DNA from 3 places in the Paenibacillus sp. J31R109 genome. Region 3 is predicted to be linked to each of the others. Evidence: riboswitches for the same ligand, from Rfam matches in the RefSeq annotation. Region 3 holds a riboswitch; each other region holds the start of a gene.
The links. Region 3 has a riboswitch for cyclic di-GMP ahead of AC58QT_RS15035 (methyl-accepting chemotaxis protein). Riboswitches for the same ligand answer to the same signal wherever they lie in the genome.

Region 1 (10,782 bases), on a different contig from region 3:
TAGGAGGTAAGAGGGAAGCCGCTATTCAGAGAATGGAGCAAACCAGAGTCCGGTTTGAAGCACTGCAAGGGAAATCACCCGATGTAGACTGGAACCAGGTTATGGGTAATATCTATTTCTATTGCGGTATGGCCTCTTATATCCAAAATGACTTTGTGCGAGCGTCGGAATACTTGGTCCTTACCGAACGATATATGCCGGAGGGAAGCTACTTTCAGGTGATGGGGGTAAACCGGTATGAAGGGTATAGTAGGAATTATGATCAATTAACTTTAATTAAAGATCTGTATGCGGCGGAAGACTTCATTTTGAAATGGATTAAAGCATGGGAGCATAAAAGGAATTATCCTTTCATTGGATATTTTTACTTGGCATATATCCATTTGCTGTATGAGTGGAATCGGTTGGAGGAGGCAGAATTTAACTATGGTCAGTCATTGGGGCGCATAAACCATCAGCCTCTTGCACGAATTATGATCCAATTAGACATCGCTGCATCGCGGCTTGAGCAAGCCAAAGGAAATCCAAAGCGAGCGTCCGAACTATTGGTGCAATTGAAGTCAAAAATTGATTCACCCGATTATGCTTTATTTGTAGTGAAAATCGAAACGGAACAAGCTTATTTATCTTTGCGGCAAGGCTCGCTCCAAGATGCGCTTGATTGGTCGCAAAGGTGCGGTCTTGCGCACACGGATGAGGTTTCATTGAACCTTTTGGCTGAGCATCTGATTTTGGCTAGAGTGCTTGCGGCGTCCGAACGAATAGAAGAAGCGCTGTACCTGTTGGAAAGATTATATCTCTTGGTACGCAAGGGAGACTGTCTCCGTGATCACACAAAAGTATTAATTGTGCAAAGTGTGACGCTATGGCATTCGGGTCAAAAGGAGGCTGCGCTCATTCCATTGGTCACTGCTTTGGATTTGGCTAAGCCAGATGGATATATTCGTAGTTTTATTGACGAAGGTTCTGTAATGGCGGAGATGCTTAACGCTTATTCAAAGGTTCAGGAAGATAGTCATTCTTCTTCGGGTTACTATGTAAAGCAACTGTTGCGTGCTATGAATAATACACCAGAGGATCATCAATCACCGAAAGGAAAACTTACAGGGCAGGAATTTAAAATTTTGCTGCTAATTATGGATAGATTGATGAACAAGGAAATTGCTGAACGTCTGAATATTACGGTAGATACCGTGAAATATCATATTAAAAACATCTACACGAAGCTTGGAGTAAACAATCGTAAACAAGCACTGGAACGTGCAAAGCAATTATAGAGACTTGGTTAAAATGCCTATCCTGTTTATTCAAAACCTACCCCTGGCGGGTAGGTTTTTTTTTGTTTATTTTAATTTATAGTAGAGGTGAATGTCGAATCTAGACAAAGGTGAGTGAAACAATTTATGAACAAACGTTGGATTTCTTTAGTAATGGGATTCGTTATTCTATTAGGGATGATCCCCACTTTTTCTAACGCTGCTTCTACCGATAATTGGGTTAATCGGCAACCTAATAACCTTGTTACCAGTAATCAGGACGTCTGCTACGGCAACGGCAAGTTTATGGCGGTGACTGATGAGGGGGCCATCTTAACCTCGACTGACGGAACAAGTTGGGCGAATTACAAACCGGCAACTACATTCAAGCTTACTAGTATCAGTTGCGATAATGGTAAGTTTGTGGTTGTGAGTAGAGCTGGAGATGCATCGTCCTCTAGTGACGGAGTGAACTGGAAAACTGGTTACACCCTCAATAATTATGCACAACTTTGGGGCGTTAGCTACGGCAAAGGCCTGTATGTGGCAGTGGGAGGCAAAATTGATGCTAGAAAAGGAGCCGTATACACCTCTACGACGAGTGAGACGCCTGACTTATGGACGGATCGCAATGTAAGCACCACGTCAATTCTTACGGGCGTCACCTACGGCAACGGAAAGTTTGTGGCGGTGGGGCAATATGGAACGATACTGACCTCCAGTGACGGAGCGAGCTGGCCGAGCCAACAATCGGGCATTGCGGCAGATCTTAAAGGCGTCAAATACCTAAATGGTAAGTTTGTGTCCTGGACAGTAGACGGAAAAACGATATTGACCTCCGTTGACGGAGCGAGTTGGAGTAAGATCACCACGTCGGGCATTATCTGTGCCTCATGTGAGTCGACAAATTCTGGTGTCCTTCATAGTGTCTCCTACGGCAATGGTACGTATGTGGGGGTGGGACCGGTTAATTCTATCTATACCTCCAGTGACTTAGTGAATTGGACGAAAAGCTATGCGGGTACGAACGGGTCTCTTAATGGCGTCACCTACGGCAACGGCACGTTTATCGTGGTAGGTAACAGAGGAGACATATTTCAAAACATTGATCCCCCGACGTACACGATTACTTATTACGGCAATGGCAGCACGGGAGGAACCGTGCCAACGGATAGCAATTCATACGCGCAAAATGCAACTGTAACTGTACTAGGAAACACGGGAAGCTTGGTGAAGACGGGCAACACCTTCAAAGGTTGGAACACGGCGGCCAACGGAACAGGAACCCCCTATGCGGCAAATGCAACGTTCGGCATGGGGGCGGCGAATGTGACGCTGTACGCGCAGTGGACGGTCAACCCGACATACACCGTAACGTACAACGGTAATGGCAGCACGGGAGGAACCGTGCCAACGGATAGCAATTCATACGCGCAAAATGCAACGGTAACCGTATTAGGAAACACGGGAAGCTTGGTGAAGACGGGCAACACCTTCAAAGGTTGGAACACGGCGGCCAACGGAACAGGAACATCCTATGCGGCAAATGCAACGTTCGGCATAGGAGTGGCGAATGTGACGCTGTACGCGCAGTGGACGGTCAACCCGACATACACCATAACGTATAACGGCAACGGCAGCACGGGAGGAACCGTGCCAACGGATAGCAATTCATACGCGCAAAATGCAACTGTAACCGTATTAGGAAACACGGGAAGCTTGGTGAAGACGGGCAACACCTTCAAAGGTTGGAACACGGCGGCCAACGGAACAGGAACACCCTATGCGGCAAATGCAACGTTCGGCATGGGGGCGGCGAATGTAACGCTATACGCGCAGTGGACGGTCAACCCGACATACACCGTAACGTATAACGGCAATGGCAGCACGGGAGGAACCGTGCCAACGGATAGCATTCCGTACGCGCAAAATGAAACGGTAACCGTATTAGGAAACACGGGAAGCTTGGTGAAGACGGGCAACACCTTCAAAGGTTGGAACACGGCGGGCAACGGAACAGGAACACCCTATGCGGCAAATGAAACGTTCGGCATGGGAGCGGCGAATGTGACGCTATATGCGCAGTGGACTACGGACCCGACATACACCGTAACGTACAACGGCAATGGCAGCACGGGAGGAACCGTGCCAACGGATAGCAATCCGTACGCGCAAAATGAAACGGTAACCGTATTAGGAAACACGGGAAGCTTAGTGAAGACGGGCAACACCTTCAAAGGTTGGAACACGGCGGGCAACGGAACAGGAACATCCTATGCGGCAAATGCAACGTTTGGCATGGGAGCGGCGAACGCGACGCTGTACGCGCAGTGGACGGCCAGCCCTGGTGGCGGTAGCGGTGACGGCAGTGGAGGTGGAGGTGGAGGTGGCATCCCAACACCACCAGATGACAGCAAAGTAATCTCAGAGAATGGTGAATTATCGCTTCCCACAGGCAAAACAGGCGAGGTTAGTTTGGCAGATGAAATCACAATAGATATTCCGGCAAATGCAACGGACAAAGAACTGAAACTAACAATTGAAAAACTTACTGAAACTCAAGATCTTCTAACGGATGAAGACGTTCTGGCTAGTCCAATCTTCGAGATTCTAAAAAATTTCTCAGAGAACTTCAGTAAACCCGTAACACTGACTTTTAAGTTTGATCCGACAAAATTGAGCGGTGATCGAAGAGCAGCCGTGTTCTATTATGATGAAGTGCAGAAGAAATGGGTAGAAGTTGGCGGTGTTGTTAGCGGTAATCAGATTACCGCAGAAGTAACCCACTTTACAAAATTTGCTGTAATGGTTGTAGGGCAAGCAACAAGTGAGCCAAAACCAACGATTAACTTTAGCGATATATCCGAACACTGGGCGAGGGCAATCATTAAGCAAGCGGTAAGCAGCGGAATCGTCACTGGTTATGAGGACGGCACGTTTAAGCCGGACAAAACCGTGACTCGTGCGGAATTTGCCGTCATGCTGATGAATGCGTTGAAGTCGGAAGGAGCGGGAGCGGCGCTGACGTTCACAGATACAGCGAAGATCGGAAGCTGGGCGCAGAAAGCGGTCGCGCAAGCGGTGCAAGCAGGCATAATTAATGGCTATGAGGACGGTACTTTCCGTCCAGCTGGGGAAATTACGCGTGCAGAGATGGCAGCGATGATTGCAGGTGCTTTGGGTAAATATACCGAAGCGAATGCCACAGCAACTAGCTTCGCAGACGACAAGGACATTCCAGCGTGGGCAAAAGATGCGGTTGCATATGTAAAGCAAGCAGGCATCGTGCAAGGGAAAGGCGACAACGAATTTGCCCCTGGGGACCCTGCAACAAGAGCAGAGGCTGTAACGGTTCTGCTGAACATGCTGGCTCAAAAGAGCAAGTAAAGTAGTAATCGTCAACCCAAACTGATTTTAGTTTAGATGTGTAAATAACAAGGGTTATCCTTAAAGCGGTAAAATTAACTGCTTAGGGGATAGCCCTTGCCTTATTTCAAATAGGAAGTATCGACACATGTGGAGTACTGTGGTATGGCTATAAAAGCTTTTCGTATTGATTTTTCTATGGCTACTTGCAGGTTATATCGGATCTGTTCTGAATTCATGGGGTTACCTAATCTCAAGTGGTTAAATAAAACTATACACGGTGTTAACTATCTCTAGATTGATCATACTCATTTTAATAATATAATGTTCATGATACTGGAGAAATAGTTAAGAGTACGTTCTCCTTAATCTTAGAAGAACAGGAGATAACTATGGCAGATCAAAATATCTCGAATGAATCCTTGCATGACATTATTCTTGAATGTAAACAGCTAATTCATCAGCTTGAAGAAATATCCATGTTATATATGGAAAAGTCGAATGTGTATACGGATGGAACCGAGATTGAAAAACGACAAAATAAGGATAAGCAATGTCGTTAATATAGGAGGCTAGTGGAAATTGATAGGACAAAAGAACAGGTTCATGTTACAGGTATCTTTGGGCACCATAGCACTCAGCTTTATCATCCATTTATTGTATAGAAAATTTAATTTCATGAAAAACATGGGACACATGATGCCGATGGAGAATCTGGCTGCTGGTCATGATACCGGTCAACACTATTCATTCGCGCTGAGCATTTTTTTAATTATTCCCGTGGTTTTCTTGGGGGTAGCTTATTTTCTTTATCGTAAGCAAACAGATCAACCCCTAATACCAATGCTTAATACATTAGTTCTTACGTTTTCTAGTATCTCTATTATTGCTGGTGGGGGAGGGGGGATAGAGCTGCATTTTTCTATATTTATGGTGGTTGCCATAGTAGCATATTATGAAGATATTAAGCTAATTGCCCTTATGACAGGAATTTTCGCCTTGCAGCATGTTTTAGGATATTTCTTTGTGCCTAAGTTGATCTTTGGGAGTAGCGATTACTCTTTCGTAATGCTTCTTATCCACGCCATTTTTCTGATCTTAACGTCCAGTGCAACAAGTCTCCAGGTTGTATCTAAGGAAAGAATTATGAGGGCAGTAGAATTGGAAAAAGCGATTAAACAAAAAGAAGCTGAAGCGCTTCTCGAAACGGTACGAAAACATTCTCAAGAATTAGAACAAGCATCTGTAATCATTTCAGAGAAATCTGAAAATAACATTGTGGCTAATCATGATATGCTGGCTACTTTTAAAGAAGTGTCTACAGGTCTTGAATTTCAAAGCGAATCACTAAGCAATATGGAGATTAATCTGCACAGTATTAATGAGATGATTGAGCAGAACTCCCAATCCTTTTCTGACTTGCAAGCAACGGCTGCTACAACAGCAACAACGATGCATAACAACCAAAATAATATTGAACCTTTGTTTGAGCAAGTTAGAATCGTATCCAATGCGATACACCAAACGACGGACACCATGCAAAATTTATATGAGTCTTCTCACCAAGTAGGGGATATTATTACCACGATTCAACAAATAGCTAACCAAACGGGTATTTTAGCTTTAAATGCGTCTATAGAAGCAGCTCGAGCTGGGGAACATGGCAGGGGGTTTGCGGTCGTTGCCAGTGAGATTCGGAAATTAGCTGAGCAGAGTAATAAGGCTACATATGAAATAAAGGCAATTCTAACTAATATTCAAGAGGAAAGTGAAGAATCTTTAACCCAGATTGAAGTTGGAAGACAAGCCACATCTCACACGGTTGAACTTGCAGAAGCGTCGATATCCAGTTTGGAGCAAATGAACCAGGCCATTACCGAGATGATTGTGATTGTTAAAGCCCTTAATGAATCTGTGAAGCATATTGAACTGCGGTCACAAGTGATTTCTAATGAAATGACTAACATATCAGCGGTCACCGAAGAAAGCGTGTCCACTGTACAAGAGCTTTATAGCACTACAGAAACCCAATCGAATACTTCTTACCACATTAATAGAGAGTTACTCCGTTTGAAGGAGCTTTCCAAAACATTACAGGAACAATTTTCTTCTTAAGATTGTAAAGGACCGCAATTCCAATGTTTCCGTGACATTTCCATTTTTATTCTTAAAGATTATAGAGAGATGTCATTGCCCGTGTAACCTATGTCGGGCTTATTTGTCTGCGTGATAGCCCGCATTGCGGGAACATTTTTAATGAGATTTTGAAACACATACTTACTATGTTAGGAGAATGAATCTAGCGATGATAGTAAACCGATTAATTGTAGAGTCACCCGTATTTAATGCGTACTTCAATACGTTTAAGGAACGGTTTTGTCTTACTCCGAGGGAGATTGAGGTATTGAGCCTGCTGATCGTTTGTGGAAACAATAATAGAGAGTTAGGTGAACAACTCCATATCACTGAAAAAACGCTGAATAATCATATTACTAAGATTAAGTTTAAAACCAGAACACATTCCATTCGGGAGCTTCAAGCATTTATTTATCGAGACTCTTTCAACCTGCTTCTTGTCAATATTTTTAAAAATGAAGAGAATATATCGGAGCCATTTTATTTTCAGCAATGATCTCAGATAGATTTGTATGCTAAATCGCGTTATTTCGAAATTGAAATAAAAAAGTACCCGCAAACAAGCAATAATGAACAAAGGCAAATCCATCGAAAGGTGGAGACGCAAAGCCACAGGTCTAAGCCAGGAAACATATTCATCCTGGGATGATAGCTGGGTTACCTTTAAAGGCTTGTTTTTTGCGTGAAAAGAATTGAAATAATCCTATTTAATTTATAAATAAGGAGATGCATATGTTTGCAAATAACGTTCCAATTCTACACCATTTCAATTTGTTGTATCTTGCTAATTGTAATGCTCGTTATGGCTTTAAGACTATTTCGACTGAGAAAAAAACAAGTATATTTGATACTAACATTCGGCCTGATACTTGCAGTGGTATATGAAGTCCTTAAAATGACCTCGATAGGATCCAAATCACTACTGCACATTGCTAGTGCCATCATGTTCATGAACATAAATATTGGAATTTACGCTTCATACCTTAATAAGATAAAACGAAGCATAATTTACTATTTGGTTGCTGCGATTTTCATCCCACTCTTACTCTTCTTTAGCAGTTCTTTCCATGCAGATGTATCACTTTTCATCATTGAACTTGCTGCTGTATGTATCTCCTGGATACTTATCAGCCCTCATATAGATGAGATGATTAAATACCGAGTATCATTAATAATCTATTCAGCTATTATTGTGATAAACATTGAAACAAACCACCTATGGCGAACAGAAAAATGGATCCTAATTGCAAAAGATATTCTACCGATTATTTACTATTTTATGCTGCTCTTAATCTTTATCGAACGTTTCCTAACTATGTTTCAGAGTGTGGTGGACTCATCATTAATAGATGGGTTAACTGGACTGTACAACCGTAAAGCTATCAGCGCTAGGATTAAGCAATGTGTGGAAAAAGGGGGATGTGTGATCGTATTCACGGATATTGATAATTTTAAGTTGCTCAATGATACCCTTGGCCACCATGCTGGGGATGCTGCATTAAAGACCGTCGCTGAAATTTTACAAGAAGAGACGGATGAAATTGGTTTTCCAGGGCGCTATGGGGGTGAAGAACTCATTGCTGTTATTGATGATAAAGATACGATCTCGCGTATTGAAGAGTGGACAGAGAACTTCCGTTCTAGAGTAGAGAGAGAGAGTAATGTCACCTTAAGCATAGGATTCAGCATATCCCGCAATGGTATAAGCCCAGAGAAGCTGCTTAAGCAAGCTGATCTAGGTATGTACTCCGCTAAACGGTCCGGTAAGAATAAAATTGTAGCCTATAAAGACGAACTGGATCGCGAGTATTAAAATATGAACGTAACTTATAGTCATAACCATACGTATTTCATTACTGATTTTCTAGCGTGCGCCGCAGCTTCTCGAGCTGGCTGCCGCGGACACGCTGATCCGCAACGCTGGTCTTCCTCTTGAAGTTACTGCAAATTCGATTGATCTAGGATTAGCACCTTACTTTCCGAATTACTCGAAAGAAAATGCACAGCTTAACCAAATGGTCAACGATTATGCGGTCAAGATCATTGTTGGCGGTGAACAGCTTACAGGTTTCGATGCATTTACGGATAAATTCAAAAAAGCAGGTGGCCAAACGAGTTATGACGAAATTAATGCTTGGTACGCGACCACTCGTAAATAACACAGTGCGGCAGTCGAGTACCTCTGTATGCGGAGAGTTGAAGCTATTATTACCCTAAGAGGAGCTCAATGGATGAAAATAATTAAACAAGTATCAACAACGCAAAAAGCGATTGCTTTTACATTTGACGATGGCCCTAACCCCGAGTATACACCTCAATTGTTAGATATTTTCGAAGAGGTATCCGGCCGTGCTACTTTTTTTATGATGGGAAAACAAATGGAATTGTATCCTGAGACGGCTCTCGATGTTCATATCAGGAAACACGAGATAGGGAATCATACTTACTCCCATCCTTTTATGACCCAGATTAGTTTGGAGGCATGTGAACAAGAACTTCTCGATACGGACAGATTAATTACACAGGTTACGGGCTCCCGGCCAGTTGTTATGCGTCCTCCTTACTTGGATTACAATCTGGAAGTTCACGAGATTACAGCCAAATTTGACTATCAAGTCATCGGAGCTCTTAACGGGGGAACAAGGGATTGGGAGATGCCTGGCGTCGAACATATTCTGGAGGTAACCCGAGATCACATCGGATGCGGGAGCATCTTTCTCTTCCATGATGGTTTTGAAGATCGCTCGCAAACAGTAGAGGCTGTTCGAATCTTGGCAAAGGAATTAACGGAACTTGGTTATCAACTTGTCACGGTTAGTGAGCTCCTGCAAATGGCGGAATCAGAATAAGGAACAACAAAAACGGAGCGCTGCAGGTAGCAGGCTCCGTTTTCTATTTTAAAGCACGGAACCATTCTTCCGGCTGCGTTTCACTTTATACATGGCTTCATCCGCTTTCTTCATTAATGTTGTAACATCCGTCGCATCTCTCGGGTATAGACTGATTCCAGCACTAAACGAAATGGGGATTGTGATATCTTCATATTGGAAGGGGGACTCGTATAAAAGTGATAATCGTCTATGCATAGTCGTGTCTAGTTCGCTATACTCATCAATGGATGAAATGACCCAAACAAACTCGTCTCCACCAATTCGTCCTATGAGATCACCGGGCCCAGAGCTCCTTTGTAAAATTTGTGCCATATGCTTCAGATAAAGATCACCCACGAAATGCCCGTGTAAATCGTTAATTGGTTTAAAACTATCCAAGTCGACTACTATGAGGGCAAAAAATTCATGATTGGCTATCTTTTGCAGTATTTGCTCCTGAAGGGCTGCGCGATTATATAAATTGGTTAGTGAATCATGGTGTGCAATATATTTGTAGCTTTGCTCTGATTCCAATAGTTTACGTTCTGTATCTTTCAACGAAGTAACGTCAGTAAGATGCATCACATACAATTTTTCATTGGTCTCCTCGATCAATTCTAAGCCTATTATCATATCCAAATCACCTATTTTCGGTGTAACCAACTTCGCCTCCCACTGAACTTCACTCTCCCGTTCAACCCGTGCCAATCTGGCGGCTAGACTCAGCCCGTCACCGAACTGAAAATGGTTCAACATGTCAGAAGCAAGGATCCCATCAAGCCATTGTTGTGCCTTTGGATTCATTTCTTTCATGGCTCCCTTTTGATCCAGAAGAAGAATAGCTGTAGGGGCCGACTTGAATAGATTATGGAAGAGCTTGCGGTAATCGGGCATAATGTCGTATTTACCAATCAAATGACGAAGTGCAACCCCCCAGAACAAATAACCGATAAAAAATAAGATCATGGCATTTCGTGAAGTGACGAACTTCGATTGCAAGAGAAGGGTGACCAAGACAAACCAGGTAAAAAGCAAGAATAAACTGAGAAGCAGAGAACGAAGAATTTTCCTATGCTTCACATCGCGAGCACGATACCAGGAGACTGTGAGAATGACAACGGAAATCAGGATATAGCCTGCAATAAAAGAAACGG
Region 2 (10,782 bases), on a different contig from region 3:
GCATTATTTCTGGGAAATCCGGCAATCGATTCGCACCGAAGGATTTCGCTTCACGTGAAGAGGCGGCTAAGATGTTGGGTATGCTTTGGCAGCAAATGATTCAATAGTTAGCTAATCTTAACACCTATTCCAAAGCACGATTTCTCATTCGTGCCGGGGAGTAGGTGTTTTTTTACATGGATAAAAGACAGGCGGCTTCCGCATTTTAATCATGTGGAGGTGTTACCTATGAGCAAATCAGATAAGCCTAGCGTGGATCAAGCTGAAATCGTGAAAGAGTGGATGCGCGTCATGCCCACCGTTCTCCAGCCTGCCGATACAACAAGGGTATGGGCAGATGAAGGCGATGCCGACGCTGTCCGAGTGCACATTATGACGGCGGGGCATACCGGCTATTCGTTTGATTTTAAAGTGACGTATGTGGACGCCAGAGAAGTGAAGGTTGAACTAACCGATGTACAGCAAGGAACGACGCATATTGACGAACGAAGTGGTGTGATACAGTCGCTAATCGATGATTATGTGCGGCATATTCATGAGTGTGCGCAGGCATTGCAGAAGGTTACGAACGCTTAATAGAAGGAGGACACCTTGATGACGAAGCAAAAGAGTGCAGATAAGAACCTGCAAAATGTGGCTAAGGATCTAGATGCGAATCCGGCGAACGCGCATAATGCGCAGCAAATCCAGCAGAAGGTCAACGACCATAGGCATCAAGATGCTCTAAATCACGAAGGAACAAACTCGTAACAGAGAGGATGAAGAGCCATGTCTAAACCTAAAAACTATTCCGCAGGTGACAATCTTGTTAATAATGGCAATGTAAAGAATCGAAACAATGCGGGTGGCAATCAGGAGCCACTGTCTGGTTCTAAGAAAGTGAAGAATCAGAATCATCATGGCGGACACGCTGCAGAAGGTCATGGACACGGCGGATAACGGGCAACGAAATTTTTAAAAATAATATGATTAGAAAAACAAAAATCGGTCATACTATTATTGTCGGCAAGCAGAGAGGTGTGGTTCCGTTGGAGCAATTAGCGAAAGCGAAACAACCGTTGCAAAGAGGACTTTTCTACCTGTTATAATCAGGCTGGAGGGCGATGTGCTAAAGACACTTACCGTGTTTTATACGCAGATTTAACTTAGGTTTTATGTGTAACAAGGTTCAAAGAAATATCATCAATGCCGACAGAAAAAAGAACCCTTATGGGTTCTTTTTTTCTATGTCTTTGGACGATACCTTATAACCAATTCGCGGAATGCCCTTACTATCATTGCGCAATCGTAGAGTTGTTAGCCGTTAGTGGCCGTTTCTTAGCTGCGTTTTGAACGAACAGATAAGCGAGAAGTGCACTGAAAGCACCGAGGATACCGAGTACAATAAAGCCCTGATTGAGTGAAAAATAGTCACCAATGATGCCCATAAGGACTGGCCCTACGAACATCCCGAGCCCATATATGGCTTGGAAGAAGCCCATGGCTGTTGCGCGCTTATCCGCAGGCATATGCTTAATGCTCATGCCCATGAGTAATGTAAATGAAAGTCCGCGACCAAAGCCTGCCAATGCTTGCGTGACCATAAGCAGCCAGAGATGATGAGTGAACGGAACCGTAAAGGTGAATATCCCCATGAGCAGAAAGCCAACTACAACCATGCGCTTCTCTCCATAACGGATCGCCCATCGTCGTCCCCCGAACAAGGAGGCTAGCGCAACAGGAACGTTAGCAAATAAGGACAACAAGGAGAGCGAGAATTTGTCTGCTCCGAGCTGCATGGCATAGACCGGTGTAAAGCCGAAAACCGTAGCAAAAATCAATACCTGCGATAGAATGGCAAGCAACGACACGAAGAGGAGCGTACGATCTGTCGCCACGTCGCCAATGCCGCGTAACGTAATTTTCGGAGCGTCTTTCTCGACTTTTTCAATGAGGAAGAATGAGCCGATCATGCCAAGGAGGCCCAGTACTGCACCTAAGATAAATACCGATTCCCACCCCAGCTTGTCTGCTGCCCAGCCGGCACTTAGGATACCAAGCACCTGACCGAGTGAGTTGAAAAAGGAGATGGTGCCAATCGCCTTCGTTGATTCTTCATGCTTGTAATAGCTCGTGAATAGCACTGTAAAATCAACCCATGTCGCTGCGGCTGCCCCTGCGAGTGCGCGGAGGATTAGAATCCAAGTAAAATCGTGCGTGAACCACAGCCCAATTCCGGTAATGGCAGTGAAGAGAAGGCCGAAGGTAATGAACAGTCTTCTTTTATGAAAACGATCCGACATAATGCCTACGGGTATGCGGAGCAGCATCTGCGAGATGCCGTACATACCTACAATCCAACCTGCTAACTGGTGGCTTCCCCCAAGGAACTCTACATAAGGCGCCATGATCGGAACGCTGGTGTACATGGACATCCAGAAAAGCATCGTGACCGCGCAGAAGAGCGGGATCCGGTAAGATGAGATAGCGCGAGTTGTCATCGGAGTGAGGACTCCTTTCGATTATGAATCCAAAACAAAGAAAGGGATTGCCAACCTAAGTTGAAATCCCTTTTTAAAGTATGTTTGCTTTGTGAGAAAAACGATACGCGCCCGATACGATTCGAACGTACGACCTACAGTTTAGGAAACTGTTGCTCTATCCTGCTGAGCTACGGGCGCATAGTATCGTCATTCTAACACGAGATGTTTTTGAAGTGCAACCCATTTTAACCCATGTGCAAGCAGGAGGTTTCGTATGAGTAAGGAATGTACATAGTGGGTAAAGAAATAAATAGCACTACCGTAATCTGTTGTTAACCTAATAGAAAGTAGGTGTTGTATGGAGCAACGTCCCGTGATCCAACTCGGCAGATCCAAAGTTGAAACTATACTTGATGTCATTTCTTTGCTCGTAATCATAAGTATGATCGCATATGTTGCCTACGAGTGGCGCGATATGCCCGAGCGAATTCCGATGCATTTTAACGGGAAAGGGGAGATCGATGGCTGGGGGAACAAAATGAGCCTAATGGCCGTACCGCTTATTGGAGTTATCATCTATGTTGGCTTGACGCTCTTAAGCAAGGTCCCTCACGTGTACAATTATCTAACTGCTATTACCGCTCAGAATGCCCGAGGGCAATACCAGAATGCGCGTTTGCTCATCCATAGTATGAAGACGATAATCCTCATTCTGTTTATGTTTATTGAGTGGTCTATTATACAGAGTGCAAAAGAAGGCAATGCGGAGCTAAATTTATGGGGGTTAGGCTTCATCCTGTTGATACTGTTTGGCACGATCATCTTCTTCCTCATACGTTCCATACAATTGAAGTAAGGGAGGCATGTCACAATGACGGTTTACGTAGGTTTTCTGCGCGGGATTAATGTAGGAGGCAAAAATAAGATCAAAATGGCCGACTTGAAAAAGACACTAGAGGCCATAGGATTAGCACACATACAGACGTATTTGCAAAGTGGCAATGTGTTGTTTCAATCGGAGGAGCCAAGTGAGTCACTAAGACCACGTATTGAAAAAGCAATTAGCGATGCGGCTGGCGTAGCGCCTACCCGTTATTTTGCGCACCGCAGCGGAGCTAGCTGAACTTGTAGGGAATTGTCCTTATGACGCAGATGACTTGTCCGAAGGGGAGAGCATTCAAATTTCCGTACTAACGGAAGAAGCCCCGCCGACATTCACCGACATCTTATCCAAGGGACAGAGTGAAGTCGATGAGTTTCAGATACAGGGCTGCACAATATATTTTCTGTTTCGGCAAAGTGTGTTGGATTCGAAGCTGGCGAGCAACATTCAGAAACTTGGCGATCGCACGACGACGCGAAATTGGAATACGATGAGCAAGCTGGTAGAGTTAGCCGAGGCCTTACAGCCAGGACACACTTCAAACGGCTGAACGCCTACGCTTTTCCCCGTAATTTTCGAAAGAACTGCGTTAACATCGTTGAACATTCCTCTTGCAAAACGCCACTAACCACATCGACACGATGATTGAATCGGTCCTCCTGCAGTAAGTTCATCAACGTCCCAGCGCAGCCAGCCTTCGGATCCACTGTTCCGTAAATCACCTGCGGTATTCGTGCTTGCACGATGGCACCTGCGCACATCGGACAAGGTTCCAGCGTCACATAGAGCTGGCAGTCGAGAAGGCGCCAGGCTTGCAGATGCTCGCTCGCTTGTTTAATAGCAATCATCTCTGCATGTGCGAGAGGATCTAGGGTGGTTTCGCGTAAATTATAACCGCGGCCTATGATTTGACCTTGATAGACGACGACTGCGCCTATCGGTACTTCACGGATGGCTTCAGCTTTAAGCGCCTCGCCAATCGCTTCTTGCATCCAGGGGATATGTTGATCCACAGGGGGACACCTCGCAATAATAGTTTATCCACATGTGCATAAAAATCCGAACAGATATTCGTTGTTAACAAGCTGTGGATAACAATGTGGATAACTTATAAACCTGTGGATATTCATTCCACTACACATTCATACAATAAAAACATCGCCCATGCAAGGATTTTAGTTGAAAGAAATATCCAGGCTACGTATAATGGTGGTAATAGTGGGTCTTTTAGACCATAAACAAAGACTAAATTGAATAGCATAGCAGGGTTCGACAATAGCAAACTTGTTGAAAAGCAAGGACGCAAAGCTGAGGGTCTACGGTTCTAAGGAACTATGACAGCCTGGTTACCGAAAATCGATGCTTTTTTTTGATTAAGGTATAGGCTGTTCCCTTTCATATTGAAGAGGAGCAGTCTATTTTGTGCGGAATTGTGCTGTGGAATCCATTCGTCCGATAGAGGGAGAGGTGAAGGTGAGCATGGCGATGAATCAGGATACTTTGAAACGGTATGGGAGCAAAGAAGGATTTGACGCGGAAGTATTAATCGATTCTAGGGCTGTTTTAGCGAAGGATGATTTTGTGTCTACAGGTATCCTTACCTATGCACAAGGCGATATCATGGAGATCGAGTTGCCGGAATATGAAGTGTTTCAACTTGGGGATAAGGCCAAAATGACGCTATACACCAAATCGGGTCTTTTTGTTCTTGATACGACAGTCGTGGCTAGAGAGCCTGGTTCGCTCATTGTGATTAATCCCCCGGAGAATCGAAAGAAGTTTTCGGAGAAACGGGAGTTCCCGCGGGTGAATGTGAAAAACATAGGACAAATTTTTGGGTTTCAGAATATCCAACAGAAAGAACAGTATCAGCTTGAACAAGCCATTGAGATTTCAATAAAAAATATTTCGATGAATGGACTTGGTTTCACGATTAACGATAGTTCCATGATTGATGCCATTCTACATAAAAAATGTCAGTTACAAGTACAGCTCGATTTAGGCTTCGAAATGCCTTGTATGTTGGAAATTATAAGGAAAGAAAAGCAAGAGGGCAGCTACTACTACGGAGCTAGCTTCGAGAGCGTTCCTGCGGAACAAAGCAATGCGCTGCGCGGTTTTATTCTGCGAAATCAGATCCAAACCTACTTCGAACAGAAGCGGGATGAAGAGTACAAAAAAGCATTGGAAAAAAAGTCTGGAGCTAATCAATAGCTTGCAGGCTTTTTTTTGCCCTCCAAGTACTATATAATAAGAAGGATGATCTTCGAAAATTAAGGAGTTGTAACGACAATGGCTTTGAAAGCAGGTATCGTCGGTCTACCGAACGTAGGAAAATCGACATTGTTTAATGCAATTACACAGGCGGGGGCAGAATCTGCGAATTATCCGTTCTGTACGATCGATCCGAATGTTGGGGTAGTAGAAGTACCAGACGAGAGATTGCAGAAGCTGGTAGAAATCGTTGTGCCTAAGAGCATCGTGCCGACAGCATTCGAATTCGTTGACATTGCGGGTTTAGTTAAGGGTGCGAGCAAAGGCGAGGGCCTTGGAAATAAATTTCTAGCACACATCCGCGAAGTTGATGCGATTGTGCATGTTGTCCGTTGTTTTGAGGATGATAATATTACTCACGTTTCTGGGAAAGTCGATCCGATTGGCGACATCGAGACGATTAATCTTGAATTGATTTTGGCAGACATTGAGTCGGTTGATAAAAAAATCGAGCGTTCACGCAAAAACCTCAAAGGCGGCGACAAGAAAGTGGTAGCCGAAGTTGAGTGTTTGGAACGTATCAAAGAAGCCTTATATAATGATATGCCAGCACGCAGCTTGGATTTGACAGACGATGAGCGCCTTCTAGTTCGCGATCTTCACTTATTGACGATGAAGCCAGTGCTTTACGCGGCAAACGTTAGTGAAGATGAAGTTTCAACTGCGGATGACAATGCATACGTTAAAATTGTGAAGGAATTCGCAGAAAAAGAAAACAACGAAGTTGTTTCTATTAGTGCGAAGGTTGAATCCGAAATTGCTGAGTTGGAAGACGAAGAAAAAGCGATGTTCCTGGAAGAGTTGGGACTTCAAGAGTCCGGCTTGAATAGATTGATTAAGGCAGCTTACCGCAAACTCGGTTTGTACACGTATTTCACAGCTGGGGTTCAAGAAGTTAGAGCATGGACGATTCGTAAAGGAACGAAAGCTCCGCAAGCAGCTGGCGTGATTCATACGGATTTTGAACGTGGATTTATTCGTGCAGAGGTTGTTTCTTATCACGATTTAGCTGCTGCTGGATCCATGGCAGGTGCGAAAGAAAAAGGGCAAGTACGCCTTGAAGGTAAAGAGTACGTGGTAAATGACGGCGACGTTATGCATTTCCGTTTCAACGTTTAATTATTAACAAAAATAAGAAAGGAGTGATCCCCTATGTTGGATCGACTTCAGTCCATTGTGGACCGCTATGACAAACTAAGCGAGTTATTGTGTGACCCGGATGTAACGAGTGATACGAAGAAACTAAGAGAGTATTCCAAAGAGCAATCTGATCTTCAGGAGTCTTACGATGCTTATAATGAATATAAGAGCGTGAGCGAGCAACTTGCTGATGCGAAAGTGATGCAGAATGAGAAGCTAGATGATGAGATGCGCGAAATGGTTAAAATGGAGATCGACGAGCTTAGCGAGCAGTCTGCTAAACTCGAAGAACATCTTCGCATCTTGATGATGCCGAAGGACCCGAACGATGATAAGAACGTCATCGTGGAAATTCGCGGAGCGGCAGGCGGCGACGAAGCTGCACTGTTTGCAGGCGATCTCTACCGCATGTATACGCGTTATGCGGATGCGCAAGGTTGGAGAACGGAGATTTTGGATGCTTCCGTGAATGATTTGGGCGGATTTAAAGAAATTATTTTCATGATTACGGGTAAAGGTGCTTATAGCAAGCTCAAGTTTGAGAGCGGTGCGCACCGTGTTCAACGTATTCCAGTAACGGAATCCGGTGGACGAATTCATACATCTACTTCTACAGTTGTTGTTATGCCGGAAGCAGAAGATGTAGAAATCGTGATTCATGATGCAGATATTCGCGTAGATACGTTCTGTTCCAGTGGAGCGGGCGGTCAGTCCGTTAATACAACGAAATCCGCTGTACGTGTAACCCATGTACCAACGGGTATCGTGGCAACATGTCAGGATGGTAAATCGCAAAACTCCAATAAAGAGTCAGCGCTTCGCGTACTTCGTACGCGAATTTCAGATAAATTGCGTGAAGAAGAAGAAGCGAAATATGCCGGCGAGCGTAAAAGCAAAGTCGGAACGGGTGACCGTTCAGAGCGTATTCGTACGTACAACTTCCCGCAAAGCCGGATTACCGATCACCGTATCGGCTTGACGCTACACCGTTTAGAGACAGTTCTGAACGGCGATATGGCGGAAATTGTGTCAGCGTTAACGATTGCTGCCCAATCCGATGCCTTAGAGGCGATGTAATGACGAGTGCAAACATGAGTGTGAGAGAAGCCTTTGTGAAGGCTTCTTCTTTTTTAGCAGAGCAAGGCGTCGCAGAGGCTTCGGCTTGCACGGAGTTATTGCTGCAGCACCTCTTAGGCGGCTGCAGTCGGACTGAGCTGCTGTTCCGCTGGTGGCAGGAACAGATGCCGGAAGAGCTGGTCGCTACGTGGGACCAGCTCGTTGCAAGGAAGGCCGCGGGTGAACCGGTGCAGTACATCACCGGTGAGCAGGATTTCTTCGGCCTTCCGTTTATGGTGAGCCCGGCCGTACTGATCCCGCGGCCGGAGACGGAGCTGCTCGTGGAGGCGCTCATCCACGAGGGCTCGCGTCTGTTCCCGCAAGGCGCTCCGCTCCTTGCGGATGTGGGCACCGGGAGTGGCATCATCCCGGTGACGATCGCGCACACGCGCCCTGCGTGGCGCGTGGCGGCCAGCGACATCTCCGCGGCAGCGCTGGAGATGGCCCGCAAGAACGCGCAGCGCCACGACGTGGCTGCGCGAATCCAGTGGCTCGAGGGCGACCTCCTCGAGCCTTACATCGAGCGCGGGCTCGCGCCGGATATACTGGTGTCCAACCCACCGTATATCCCAGATGGCGACCTGCCAGCGCTGATGCCCGAGGTGCGGCTGTTCGAGCCGCACACAGCCCTGTTCGGCGGTGTCGAGGGACTCGACCTCTACCGCCGGATGATCTCGCAGCTGCCCTTATTGCCACGAATCCCGACTGTGGTCGGGTTCGAGGTGGGCATCGGGCAGGCGGAGGCAGTTGCGGCGCTGTTAGGTGCCGCTGCAGACTGGACGGAGATCCGCTTCGTGCAGGATCTCCAGGGGATCAATCGTCATGTGCTGGCGATTCGTGAGCCACGCTAGTTGTAGGCGTGCCTGAAAGCCTGCGAATTTACATCAATTTATCGATGAAAGTAATAGAAATAGGAAATTACTGCGAATATGCAGGCATTTATGCAAAATTAGCACCTGTATGACTAAAAACAGTTAAAAAACTGTATATTCGCAGGCTTTTGTTCGGATTAGGGGAATTTGAGAAAAAAAGCTGTAGTTTTGCAGGTATTTAGGTCTTGAGTGAACCCTCTATTTAAATTTGTATGCTTGAATTTAGGAGCCCTCTACTAAATCTATCATTTTGCCAAAAATAATAGATTCATAGGTTTAGCCCCACCCACTCTTGTCCATACTGGCAAGTAGATAGCGGAAACGGGAAAGGGGCTACCTCCATGGTTAAGAGAACAGAGCGCCACTCAGTTAAGAGCCTATTATTCATTGCTTTTGCACTTATCCTTATGATTATGTGTTGGGAATCCAATCGTACGAACGCGGCGGTCGTTTCGCCTACCATACCAGAAGAATCCATTCGTTTGCGTATTCTAGCAAATTCGGATTCTGCGCAGGACCAGGCTTTAAAACGCGAGATTCGCGATGCGATTATTGCCCGTATGGAAGATTGGGTTGTGGGACCCCACTCCTTGGAAGAGGCCAGAGCAGTCGTGAATGCGCACTTGCCTGAATTCGATCAACTTGTGGGCGAGATGATCGCATCCCGCGGCTACAACTATCCACATACTGTGGAGTTAGGTGTTGTCCCTTTTCCAACTAAAATGTACGGAAATGACGTCTACCCGGCTGGGGATTATGAAGCGTTGCGTGTTGTGATTGGTTCGGGTGAAGGGCAAAATTGGTGGTGCGTGTTATTTCCACCGTTATGCTTTGTAGATTCCGTATCGGGTGAAGCGGTTGCTTCAGCAGCCGTTGTGGTGGCCAAAACGACCGATGAGAATGGCAAGGAAAAGCAGCCAGTTAAAGAAGATAAGGCGAAAACTGTCGCTAGCAAAGACAAAGCTGCTTCGACAGAGAAGGTAGCAAAGAAAGAAACAAAAGGTGAGGTCGTAGCAGCTTCAGCTTCGACTACCACGACCGAAGAGCCAGCTCAACCGAAGGTTAAATTCTTTATTTGGGAAATGTTTAAGGCGATCTTTTCGTGGTTCAGCTAATTCTATACAAGTAAGGATGAGAGTTTGTGACAATCTACTGGGACGTGAATCAAGGAGCGATAGGCGCAACAGCGCAGAATATAGCAGAAGCAGCTAAACTTCTGCAGCAAGGTGATACGGTAGCCTTTCCGACCGAAACGGTGTACGGACTTGGAGCGGATGCGACGAATACTACCGCCGTTCTCCAGATTTTCGCTGCAAAAGGGAGGCCTTCTGACAATCCTTTAATCGTACATATTGCTGATGTGAACCAGCTCCCAAGTCTTGTTCAGTCGGATAGTCTTACTACGGATCATCTAGCTCTTATGCAAGCTTTTTGGCCAGGCCCCTTAACCATTGTGCTACCTGTTCTTGCAGGTAGCCTTTCGCCGTTAGTGACGGCGGGTCTGCAAACGGTAGGCATTCGTATACCTGATCATCCGGTTGCCTTACAGTTGCTGCGAGAAACAGGGCTGCCGATAGCGGCGCCAAGTGCGAATAGTTCAGGCAGACCGAGTCCGACCTTAGCCTCGCATGTGCGCGATGATTTGGACGGAAAAATTGGCGGCATTGTGGATGGTGGTGCAACCGGGGTTGGCGTAGAGTCTACGGTTATTCAGCTGGTTGATGGAGAGTTATATATTCTGAGACCAGGTGGTGTGACAGCCGAGCAGCTGCATGTCGTGTTGCCAAAGCTGCCTATTCATGTGTCTGAACCGACAGAAGTAGAAGCTTCGGATACCCCGCGTGCGCCAGGTATGAAGTACACGCATTATGCGCCGAAGGGCTTTATGCACATCGTGCAAGGGGATGATGTTCAGGAAGTCTCGGCATGGATTCAGCAGGATATTGATGCTGCGAAGGCACGAGGAGAGTCGACGGGTATTCTAACCTTTGAGGAGAGAGCCGGCGAATACCGTGCAGATCTCATTCTCGCATGC
Region 3 (10,782 bases):
CCGCGAATATCCTGCGTTTGTGCAGCGATGGCATATACAGCTTTGGCTATAAGTTCAAAAGCACGCCCTGCTGCAACGACGGCATCGTTTCCGTGTTCGAAAGTCACAATCACTTGATCCATGGATGCCATAGACGCTTGATTATTCGACTGAACATCCTGAATGAGATCTGCAATCTGTTTGGCAGAGGCGCTCGTTTGCTCAGCTAGTTTACGGACTTCACTAGCAACGATGGTGAAGCCTTTTCCGTGTTCGCCAGCCCGTGCAGCCTCGATAGCAGCATTCAGGGCAAGCAGGTTCGTCCGTGAAGCGATATCTGTAATCAAGTTAACGATTTGATTAATTTCTTCGGAGCGTTCACCGAGCACTTTTACCTTTTCAGCTGTCGTATGAATAGTACTATTCATCGATTGCATTTGGTGAACAGCGAATTGGATCAATTCATTGCCTCTCTCCGCTTCTTGTGCAGCTTCGTTCGAGATATCCGATACGTTGGATGAGTTTTCTGCGATGAGCGTCGTATCTTTTAACATTTCGGTAACGGCATGTCTGCTAATTTCCACCCCTTGCTCTTGATGGATGGCTGCTTGCTCCACCTTTTGCATCGTCTGGACGACCTCGGAAGTTAAGCGGTTTAATTCAGAGGACTGGACCGAAAGTCCGTTGGAGTTCATCCTTACTTCTTGTGACGTATCAAAAAGACGATTGATGATGTCTTTCACAGTTTGCTGCATATGACCCTTTTGAGCGTGTTCAAATGCTTCTGTCGCCTTTCGATTCGAAGCTAACTGGTAGATGACCGCGCCAATAAATAGAATAACGAATACTAAGTGAATAGCCACCATCGAGAAAGCGTATTCATGAGCACCATACACCAGCTCTGGAAAGAAGAGATAGCCTAACAAATGCTGTGCTGCAAATAAGACTGTGCTGAACAATAGCAGCTTGATGTTGTCATAATACATGAGGATGGCTAGCACCATGAATATTGAAAAATGATACTCCACCATACCTTTTCCGCCGGCAATAATTGAGAAACTGCACAAAGTGAGTGATAATGTGTGTAAAAATGGCAGCCAACCATGATCTTTGTTGAAACTGTACATTATGATGCTAAGCGTAACTAACGCGATTGGCAACCAAAATAACCATTGAAACAGGAACGATGAGGCGGGAGAAGATGCTGTCATTGCGTCATGATGCATAGCTCCATGTGTAAAGCTCGATAAGCCATGTACGAGTAAAGCCAAGATCAGTGTTCCGATAACAATGAATTGCATGACACGTTTTTTTGCTTTCATGACAAGCTTCCCCCTAGAAAATGTTGATGAAACACAAAAAGAGACCACCCCGAATTAAGGATGATCCCTTCAAACTCGGCAACCTGTCAACCATAGCATACAGAGAGGTATGCGTTAGGCCATGGCTTTGCGTCTCATTGTTTCCAATGATTTGCCTTTTTCAATTCGATTAGTCGTATGTATACTACTATTTATCCAGCCTGTTATTACTTTAGACACCCTACTTAAGGCGCATTTCCTATTGATTATTATAGGTAGCAAATCAGGATGTGTATATAGCGATAATTGTAAGTTTTTGTCGATTTTCAAGAAATATTGACCGGCGTAATAAAAAGACTGCTCAGCGCATCGCTGGCAGCCTCAAACATAACCTATTTACTTCGAAAGCCGAGTGAATATCACATAAGAGTAGAGAATAGGAATACAGGAACTAATGACAATGGCCGCTACAAAAATAATGATTGCGATTGATGACGTTAAGAAAGCAGCGATCAGCGAAATGACTCCCCCCACCATCATAAGCGGTCCACCTAAACGATGCGTTTTCCTCCAAATCTCCTCATTGGCGAGCGTCCATGGCGTTCGTATGCCAAATGTGTAATTAGGCTTCACTTGCGTTAGGAAATTCCCCATCACGGCAAACAGCAAGCCTAGTAATATCATTGTCATTTTCTTAAAGTCCAGGTTATAGCCCAAGTTAAAGAAGATGATCCCCCAACCTACGATAGCTAAAAGAATGGAAACCCCGAACCGCGTAACCTCATAAGCAGCGGGAAATTTCTCGAAATTCGCTTTCTTCGGATCAATAGCTCTCATAATTCGCATGAACAACGGCAGCAGACCTAGCAGTACCAGCATGAAAAGTGACATTTCTTTGCTCATCGTACTATTTACTTCATTATTGACGCCAAAATGACTTGCCATCGTGTCTGGAAGACGATTATACAGGATTAATCCGCCTAAAACTGGGGATAGACTAATCACATATAATAAAATTTCTCTCCATTTCTTCATGACTGTTCCTCCTGATCTTTTTTGTTAAGTATGTTAAACATCCATCCGATGACGTCTTCAACAACCGTAGTATGCAAGGTATACATGATATGTTGCCCCTGACGTTCATCCATTACAAGCCCCGCTTGTTTCAGCAGGTTCAAATGATGCGAGATACTCGGCTTACTAATCTTAAAATGATCAGCAATATCGCCAGCATTCATACTTTTTTCTCTAAGCAGCTGTAAAATTTCACGACGAGTTGGGTCTGCTAACGCTTTAAATGCCTCATTCAAATGGGCGCCCTCCTTATTTAGATATTTATCTAAATATACAATAAATAATACCTCCGATTTTCGAACCTGTCAATTGGCGTCTGCCCTTCTTCTTTTTTTGGTTATTGGACGATGTAGGTTTATAATAAGAAGTTGTACTTACTTCTCGCGCCAGTCAGGATGGATATACATGAACGATAAAATTGTAATGCCCGTTTGGACAATAGGCTTGTTCATTGTTGTTATGAATACGACGATGTTCAACGTCTCCATTCCTAGTATTATTCAAGATCTCCACATCACTGCGGATCTCGGAGCTTGGGTCATCTCTAGCTATTCCATTGGCTATGCCTTATCCACAGTCCTATATAGCAGACTCTCCGATGTACTTCCCATACGCAAGCTGCTAACCGTTGGGCTTATCATCCTTGGACTTTCCTCCGTTTTTGGACTGTTCGCACGCGAGTTCCACACCTTGCTGGCTGCTCGCATTCTACAATCCGCAGGCTCAGGGGTTATGGCCGGTCTTGGGCTCGTACTCGCCAGCCGCTACATCCCACTTGAGCGTCGAGGCTCGGCCATTGCAATGATTTCGGCGGGGAGTGCCATGGCTTTCGGGCTCGGCCCGATCGTTGGCGGTTTCATCAGCGAATATTGGGGCTGGAATGGGTTGTTCGCGATTACCTGCTTGGTTTTAGTCATTCTTCCTATTCTTTTACGATTGCTCCCCAAGGAGCAGCCTGTGGCGTTCCGTTTCGACATTTTCGGGGCGCTGTTGACGGTCGTCAATGCCGCGAGCTTGTTACTCGCTGTGACACAGATCTCTGGCGTGTGGCTAGCCATCAGTGCCCTCTCCCTCGGTGTCCATGTGTGGCATCTGCGGCGAGCCAACGACACGTTCATTAACCCCTTATTGCTGACCAATCCCGCATATCGGAAGCTGGTTGTGATCGGGTTCTGTATCTTGGTCTTGAACCTTGGCAATTTATTCTTAATGCCATTAATCCTGGCTAAGGTGTTCAATCAGTCGGCAATGACCATCGGTTTGACGATTGCTCCTGGAGCTATTTTGTCCGCATTCTTAACCCGCTTCGTCGGTCGATGGATTGATCGATTCGGCAATATGCGGTTTTTGATTATCGGACATGGGCTATTAACCCTAGTGATGATTGCCTTCTCGCTGCTTATTGGTGCTTCGCCACTGGTCATTATGATTGGCTACCTTTGCTTCTCACCTGCATTTTCCGCAACAGTATCGTCATTGAACAATGAAACGTCACGTATACTGCCCAAACCGCTAATCGGATCAGGCATGGGACTGCTGCAACTGATACAGTTTTTTGGCGGGGCCATGTCCGTTGCCATTTGCGGCATACTCCTTGAAATTCAAGAGAATACGCCGCTGCTTCAATCGTACAAACATGTGTATGGCTTGCTCATTGTGGTGGGGGTCTGTTCGGTGGGGATGCTTCTATGGTACAAATTCTCGGGGACGAAGACGGAGCGTAAGGCCGCATAGCGACTTGTTTGCCGCTGTAACTCGAATTTTTCGAGTTACGGCACTCAAGTGACCTCATTCTGACGCCGTAACTCGAATTTTTCGAGTTACAGCACTCAAGTGATCGCGTTCTACCGCTGTAACTCGAATTTTTCGAGTTGCAGCACTCAAGTGACCTCATGCTGCCTCCGTAACTCGAATTTTTCGAGTTACAGCACCCAAGTGGCCTCGTTCTGACACTGCAACTCGAATTTTTCGAGTTACAGCACCCAAGTGGCCGCATGCTGCCTCCGTAACTCGAATTTTTCGAGTTACAGCACACAAGTGATCGCGTTCTACCGCTGTAACTCGAATTTTTCGAGTTGCAGCACTCAAGTGGCCTCATTCTGCCGCCGTAACTCGAATTTTTCGACTTACAGCACTCAAGTGACCTCATTCTGCCACCGTAACTCGAATTTTTCGACTTACGGCACTCAAGTGACCTCATTCTACCGCTGTAACTCGAATTTTTCGACTTACGGCGCTCAAGTGACCTCATGCTACCGCTGTAACTCGAATTTTTCGAGTTACAGCACTCAAGTGACCTCATTCTGACGCCGTAACTCGAATTTTTCGACTCGAATTTTTCGAGTTACGGCACTAAACTCACCGCATGCTGCCGCCGTAACTCGACTTCTTCAACTTACAGCCTCCAAACAACCACAAATGGGGGCCGCAAGTCGATGTTTCGACCCACTGCCCCCATTCCAATCATTCCTCTGCTGCTCGCCACTCACGTTTCAACATGCCATAGACAACAAGGTCTATGTAATGATCGTAAAGCCACGCGGCATCACGGATCTGCCCTTCCTTCGTAAATCCTAATTTCTCTGGGATTGATCGGCTTTTGAAGTTATTTTCGCCGCATCTAATTTCTACTCGATTTAAGCCCAATTCGTTAAACGAATAATTGATAAACCATTGACAGGCCCGTGTCATAATGCCATGACCTTGGAAGCCTTCCCCTAACCAGTACCCCAGACTCGCGTAATGATTAGCCCAATTGATCGGGTGGAATCCGATGCAACCTGCGAACTCTTCTTTATACCAAATGCCTGCATTGAAGCCATTATTGGATGCCTCTTGATTTTGACAGTGTTGGATGAATGCTCTTGAATGATCACTATGCTGGGTCGCATCCACCCATGGCAACCATTCCCTCAGGTAATCCCGACAAGTGTTAGTTAGTGCAAATAAGGCTTCTGCATCCTTTGGTTCAAGTGATTTGAGTGTAAGGTCAGCGTCAATTTCGATGCGCATATCATCTTCCCCTCCCAGTCATAGCTCAAGTCGTTCCCTTGGCATATACAACAAAAAATAACATCATTTCACCGATGATGACATAATTGGGCATCTCAAACATGAGATCTAACCCAAGAAATACTACTAACAACCCTAGAAATGCCGCCAAGTGCGCTATCCCTAAGCGTTGATGTGCATGTCTATACTTGTGGAAAACTAGCGATGTTGAGAAAAAGTACAATAGCACGGAAGCGAAAATAAAACTTAACATAAAGCCATAATGCAATTGCTCTAAGAAGAGCAGCTGGATGGATGCGGCAATCATACACAAGGATAAATAAATGAATAAATGGCCGTAGATGATGGTTTGCCCTGCCGTTTCCAGCGCTTTGTTCACTTTCTTTTCCACATTCTCGAAATATTGCCACCACATCGCGATGATCAATAGAAAGGTGAGGGATGCGAAAACGATGGATTGCCATGTCCAATCACTGGATTGCAAGACCGTGAGAATACTAATGACCGACTCACCAAGCAAAATCAACGTAAATAACGAGAATCGCTCTAATAAATGATGCGTGTTAATCGGCGTTCTCACCAAGTATTTTCGCCCCATTAAGGGAAGCAGGATATCCACCATAATTCCCGCGTATAACACGGCGTATCGAATCCAAGAATCGAAGAAAAGGGAAAGCGCTGAAATGGCAAGTCCAATCCAGAATCTGCTCCCTAAGTACCACGCGGTGCTTTGTAGATGTTCTTCTTCTTTTCGATGAACAGCCAAGTATTGAATAGCGGTCATCGCTCTCAATCCTAGATAGCCAATAAGAAACGGCACAAAGTACTGATCAAAATCGACAGATAAGCTAGCCGTCATAATGAGCACAAAAAACAATTGTAGAATAAGAAAAACACGATGCGAGGTACTATCCCGCCCAAACCGATTGATGAAAACGGACTGTCCCACCCAAGCCCACCAAATCGGTATAAAAATCAGTACGAATTTACTCAAATATTCCAGTGGGATCGTGCCGTGATGTACATGCAGCAAGACATGACTCGCTTTGGAAACGGCCGCTACAAAAAGCAAATCGTAAAACAGCTCAAGCCAAGTGACCTTTTTCTCGACCATTGCTTTGATGTGGTGTAGCCCTGGTGTGTGATTGTTCATTAAGAGGGGCTCCTTTGTTAGATATGATGTCTGTTTGCCTTGCCCGTTCATACTCTTGGATTCAGTCTATATCTTTCGTTACTCCGAATGTCGCCTGATAGTAGATAGACGGTTTGCATCGTTAACCCTCCTTGCCGCTCAAAAAGCATGCTCTCATCCGTGCCTCTCGTTTCTCTCAGAAAAAAGCTGTATCCAACTATTCGAGATAAACCCTGTATAATCCTGTCTTTCCCAATTGAAAAAGCCACGCCTACTGAGGACGCAGCTGCTTACACGACGCTATCGATACCGCTTATAGTGCTGCCATCAACCGTTGCCTTTCCTCTGACCCTACCAAATGGATCAAGTGTGCGAGCACTTTCTTTTGTTCCGGATTTAATCTAGCAAATACCTTGGGCTCCGCATGACACATCTCACGTATCGCAGCTTCTAGTTCATCCCTGCGGTCCGCCGCTTCCGGATCACCGGTAAACGCTGGGAACGCCTTAGCTTCCGTAAATTCCTTGATGACAGCATCGGATAATTTCCTCAGGTAAGGCTGCCTTTTCTCACTAATGAACGTGCCCAGCTCATCTAGCAGGAATTGAAAAGCATCGCTTTTTCGGCTTGCACCGAAGGTGAACGACTGCTGTCCACTCAGATCTTCGCAGCTAAAATCAAACTGATCAAACAGCTTACTCTGAATATATACACTGTGGTAGAAGGCATCGCCTTTATTGTTAAACGTTGTCGGTTGTTTATGCTGCTCTTTCTGTTTCGAGTCGATAAAATACAGCTTCGAATATTCATGATTCATCCGATCTTCCCAACGAATATACGTGATGCGAAATTTCATCTGCGACATCGGATGCACAGATGTAAAGCTTTCCTTTTCCGCAATCAAGCTTGCGTAATCTAACGGTACCCCATCAATTCGAATCGTGTAGGGCTTGTCCGCGTGCAATTCTAAGAACCATCCGAATTCTCTGCTCAAAAATGCTAAAAAATCCTCTACGACGAACTCTTTAATAATATGGTTAAATGTGACGATCGTCCCTCTATCCTTATCGGTTACATCAGGCTTCGTCACATGATAAGCATCCAACTGCTTCGCATGAATGCTAATGCTGTATGTATTTTTGAGCAATAGCCCATCCTCATAGGTTGTTTGCCAGATCGCCTCGGAAGCAAAATGGTGAAACGTTAAGCGGCCTATCCCATTTTTCCCATGCATCGCCGAAGTCGTTCTCCCTCTTTTGTCAGGATCCACACTCTTCTCGGATTCATAGAAAGGCGTAAACTTACCCTCTAAATCCTTCAGCTTAATACCGTAACCGTTGTCAGCAATGATGATTTGATCTACGCCGTCTAGTATGTTTTTATGAAGGGTTATGTCTACCGCCGTAGCCTCAGCGTCGAAACCGTTCCAAATATATTCGGCAATAGCTTGCAAATAATCAAACTTACGAAGCGCTTTTTCGATACCTTTTGAGGATATTTTTATGTTATTCATGGCGATCAACCCTTTCTTCATATAGTCAGCTTGTATACATACATTTATCATATTGCAAAAAGCTCATTTCGTATGTCGATTGATGTCCGCTCACTATAAGTCTTTTTCGACAAAAAAACTGACACCCAAGGTGTCAGCTTCCATATCTTAATTCAGCTATCGCTTTTTTGTACTTATCGATTCTTTCATAGTCTTGACGAGTAGGATGTTCAATGCGACTCAGATCACAATTATCTTCTAAGTCCAGAAGCTTCACAAAGGACGCTAATGGATTAACTTTAATTCTCTTAATAAATCCTTCATACGACTCATCCGGCCTTCTCGTAAGGCAATCTAGCGCTTCTAAGATAGGTAGACTAAAGCCTTCTTTTTTCAAATCAAATAGGGTAAAGCTCGAATCCTCCACAACATCATGTAAAACGGCAACAATGGATTGTTCGGTCGTTTTTGCTCTGCTGGCTAGTCGAATTGGATGCAAAATGTAAGGATTGCCCCCTTTATCTGCTTGCCCATCATGTGCTTTAGCCGCAATTAATATGGCCTTCGTTAATGTGCTCATGGATGTCTCCTTCTCACAGAGTTCGTATAAGTAGCTTTTTCACCAGTTATAGCATAACTCTTCGATTTTGCATATGGCTTCTACGTTGTATAATATACAAATGAGTATGTGACAAGGAGATCGTGATGAATGATAGAGAACGAACAAACTGCAGACCTGAATATCGCTGGTGACCGGTTACATCTGCAAGGAGACTGCGAGCACTGCTTTGGCCTATGTTGTGTTGCCCTGCCTTACGCAGCTTCCACGGATTTTGCTAATCATAAGGATGCCGGACAGCCTTGTACGAACCTGCAGTCCGACTTTCGTTGCGGTGTGCATACCCAGCTCCGGCAGATCGGCTTTCGTGGTTGTACGGTTTATGATTGCTTTGGCGCAGGCCAGAAGGTTTCGCAGATCACCTTTGGCGGACAAGATTGGCGAAAAGCGCCTGAGAGCGCGAAGCAAATGTTTGAGGTGTTTCCTCTGATGCAACAGCTTCAGGAGCTGATGTGGTATTTGACAGAAGCTCTTCACGTACACACAACGGAAGAGCTTCATAGTGAGCTGAGCCTACTGTATGATGAAACCGAGCGTCTTACAAGATTAAATCCAGAGAGTCTGGCCAAGCTGGATGTTGCCGCACATCGAGCCGCCGTGAATGTTCGGCTTCTTCAAACAAGTGAAAGCGTTCGTGAAAAGGAGCTCCAACAGCAGCCCGTTACCAAGGGGCGCCGTAAAAGCTATGGGAGAGGTGCCGATCTGATTGGTGCTAATCTGAAAGGCGCAGATCTGCGAGCAAACAACCTGCGAGGGGCTTATTTAATTGCAGCAGATCTGCGTGGGGCAGACCTACGAAAAGCAGATCTCATCGGTGCTGATTTACGGGATACTGACCTCAGAGGCGCTGATCTGAGTGACAGTCTATTTCTTACGCAGTTTCAAGTGAATGCTGCCAAAGGCGATACCCACACGAAGCTGCCTGCACATTTAACACGCCCTGCACACTGGTCATCTAACGAGATGTCAGAATGAAATAAGCCGCTATGCGCACGTAAAAATATCCTATTATATGGTCTTCTCCTTTACAAGGTATTTACATTCCAAAAAGCTCCACCTCTTTATTTGTTTTCATAGTTTTGCATGTCTTTCATCTACTACCTTAATTACGAACTTCGCATATTAACGTTTGTTCAACTATAGTTCTTTCGTTAGCTCAATACCTGCCAGTATTTATCATTAAAATCCGTCGAGCGAATTAACTAGGGCTAGTACATAGACCATAGGTACCAAAATTGTAATAGAACTGATTGTAATAGCAACTATACATCTCTTTTTCTCAGTCTTCATATGTAGCAGACTTAGTACTATACTAATAATTCCACAGATGATACCAAGCAACTGTGAGATGTAAATGACACCAATTAATGCAGCAACACTAAGAATAAGTGCTGTATTTACATATCGTTTCATTGTTACAATACCCCTTTCGTGCCAGGCTACTTCCGTGTCTTTATTCAGTTCTAGTTCCCAGTTTGGGTTTAAAAAGTGTCAACAATACCAGCGAGAATAGCCACAATTCCAACACCTACAAGAAGGTATCCGTTCTGTCTGTAATCTTTCATAGCTTTTTCTCCTCTACTTTCCATCCTTTTTCTAAATAACATACCTAATGCCAATCGTAAAAAAAGAGCTAGGAAACCAAAAGCAAAGAATGGAGACATCGTATTCCTCCTATTCAAATTTGTTTGCAACAAATAGTGTATCCGTGATTATCCATTTACTAGGAGGTGTCATCAAATATTACGCCTCTAGAGTAGGAAGGTTCCGTAACTATGAGATTCATGCCAGAACGTTAGAAAGACCCACAAACGATTGTTTGCAGGGTCACTCCTCTATCATCGACTATTTCTATTCGATAGGCGTATAAATCTCTAGCTCACTTTCAGGTGACGTCGGACAGCATAAGTGCAAACAGGAGTGAGCTGGCTTACCATTCCTTCTGGAATCGAACCAATCTCTGTGACTTGAGCGGTTGGGATCCCAACATTATTGCATTGATAACAAAAGCCGACAAGATTCCTAACCATTTGCTTTTTCTATTCCTCATTATTTTTTAACGGGATACAAGAAATAGTTCAAGTCACATATTTGCTACTAGTGATCTTAGAGATCCTTCACCATTCGCCAGACAGGATGGGGTTGATCTTCTTCCTTTTCTAAAAGGCGAAAA

Region 1: linked by a shared signal. The riboswitch ahead of AC58QT_RS10245 (GGDEF domain-containing protein) and the one ahead of AC58QT_RS15035 (methyl-accepting chemotaxis protein) in region 3 are both predicted to bind cyclic di-GMP.
Region 2: linked by a shared signal. The riboswitch ahead of AC58QT_RS27360 (PilZ domain-containing protein) and the one ahead of AC58QT_RS15035 (methyl-accepting chemotaxis protein) in region 3 are both predicted to bind cyclic di-GMP.

Annotation. Positions count from the first base shown of each region.
Region 1 covers NZ_JCAUAR010000002.1:1,057,761-1,068,542, reverse strand. Annotated here, with positions in the region: gene AC58QT_RS10270 (winged helix-turn-helix domain-containing protein) at 1-1,277, shown strand, start outside; gene AC58QT_RS10265 (InlB B-repeat-containing protein) at 1,404-4,643, shown strand; gene AC58QT_RS10260 (hypothetical protein) at 5,015-5,185, shown strand; gene AC58QT_RS10255 (methyl-accepting chemotaxis protein) at 5,205-6,737, shown strand; gene AC58QT_RS10250 (helix-turn-helix transcriptional regulator) at 6,928-7,254, shown strand; cyclic di-GMP riboswitch class I at 7,327-7,423, shown strand; gene AC58QT_RS10245 (GGDEF domain-containing protein) at 7,552-8,571, shown strand; gene AC58QT_RS10240 (hypothetical protein) at 8,774-8,917, shown strand; gene AC58QT_RS10235 (polysaccharide deacetylase family protein) at 8,990-9,607, shown strand; gene AC58QT_RS10230 (diguanylate cyclase domain-containing protein) at 9,656-10,782, opposite strand, start outside.
Region 2 covers NZ_JCAUAR010000015.1:12,227-23,008, forward strand. Annotated here, with positions in the region: gene AC58QT_RS27310 (DUF2252 family protein) at 1-107, shown strand, start outside; gene AC58QT_RS27315 (hypothetical protein) at 229-576, shown strand; gene AC58QT_RS27320 (hypothetical protein) at 595-750, shown strand; gene AC58QT_RS27325 (small acid-soluble spore protein P) at 769-939, shown strand; gene AC58QT_RS27330 (MFS transporter) at 1,275-2,480, opposite strand; tRNA gene AC58QT_RS27335 (tRNA-Arg) at 2,587-2,660, opposite strand; gene AC58QT_RS27340 (DUF1648 domain-containing protein) at 2,821-3,318, shown strand; gene AC58QT_RS27345 (DUF1697 domain-containing protein) at 3,334-3,585, shown strand; gene AC58QT_RS27350 (hypothetical protein) at 3,560-3,895, shown strand; gene tadA (tRNA adenosine(34) deaminase TadA) at 3,900-4,358, opposite strand; cyclic di-GMP riboswitch class I at 4,613-4,699, shown strand; gene AC58QT_RS27360 (PilZ domain-containing protein) at 4,768-5,559, shown strand; gene ychF (redox-regulated ATPase YchF) at 5,638-6,738, shown strand; gene prfA (peptide chain release factor 1) at 6,772-7,836, shown strand; gene prmC (peptide chain release factor N(5)-glutamine methyltransferase) at 7,836-8,726, shown strand; gene spoIIR (stage II sporulation protein R) at 9,089-9,862, shown strand; gene AC58QT_RS27385 (L-threonylcarbamoyladenylate synthase) at 9,889-10,782, shown strand, end outside.
Region 3 covers NZ_JCAUAR010000004.1:475,728-486,509, forward strand. Annotated here, with positions in the region: gene AC58QT_RS15035 (methyl-accepting chemotaxis protein) at 1-1,301, opposite strand, end outside; cyclic di-GMP riboswitch class I at 1,376-1,467, opposite strand; gene AC58QT_RS15040 (SdpI family protein) at 1,677-2,315, opposite strand; gene AC58QT_RS15045 (autorepressor SdpR family transcription factor) at 2,312-2,590, opposite strand; gene AC58QT_RS15050 (MFS transporter) at 2,760-4,088, shown strand; gene AC58QT_RS15055 (GNAT family N-acetyltransferase) at 4,818-5,366, opposite strand; gene AC58QT_RS15060 (low temperature requirement protein A) at 5,392-6,480, opposite strand; gene AC58QT_RS15065 (ATP-binding protein) at 6,812-8,011, opposite strand; gene AC58QT_RS15070 (GTP pyrophosphokinase) at 8,145-8,570, opposite strand; gene AC58QT_RS15075 (pentapeptide repeat-containing protein) at 8,700-9,584, shown strand; gene AC58QT_RS15080 (hypothetical protein) at 10,091-10,273, opposite strand; gene AC58QT_RS15085 (GNAT family N-acetyltransferase) at 10,716-10,782, opposite strand, start outside.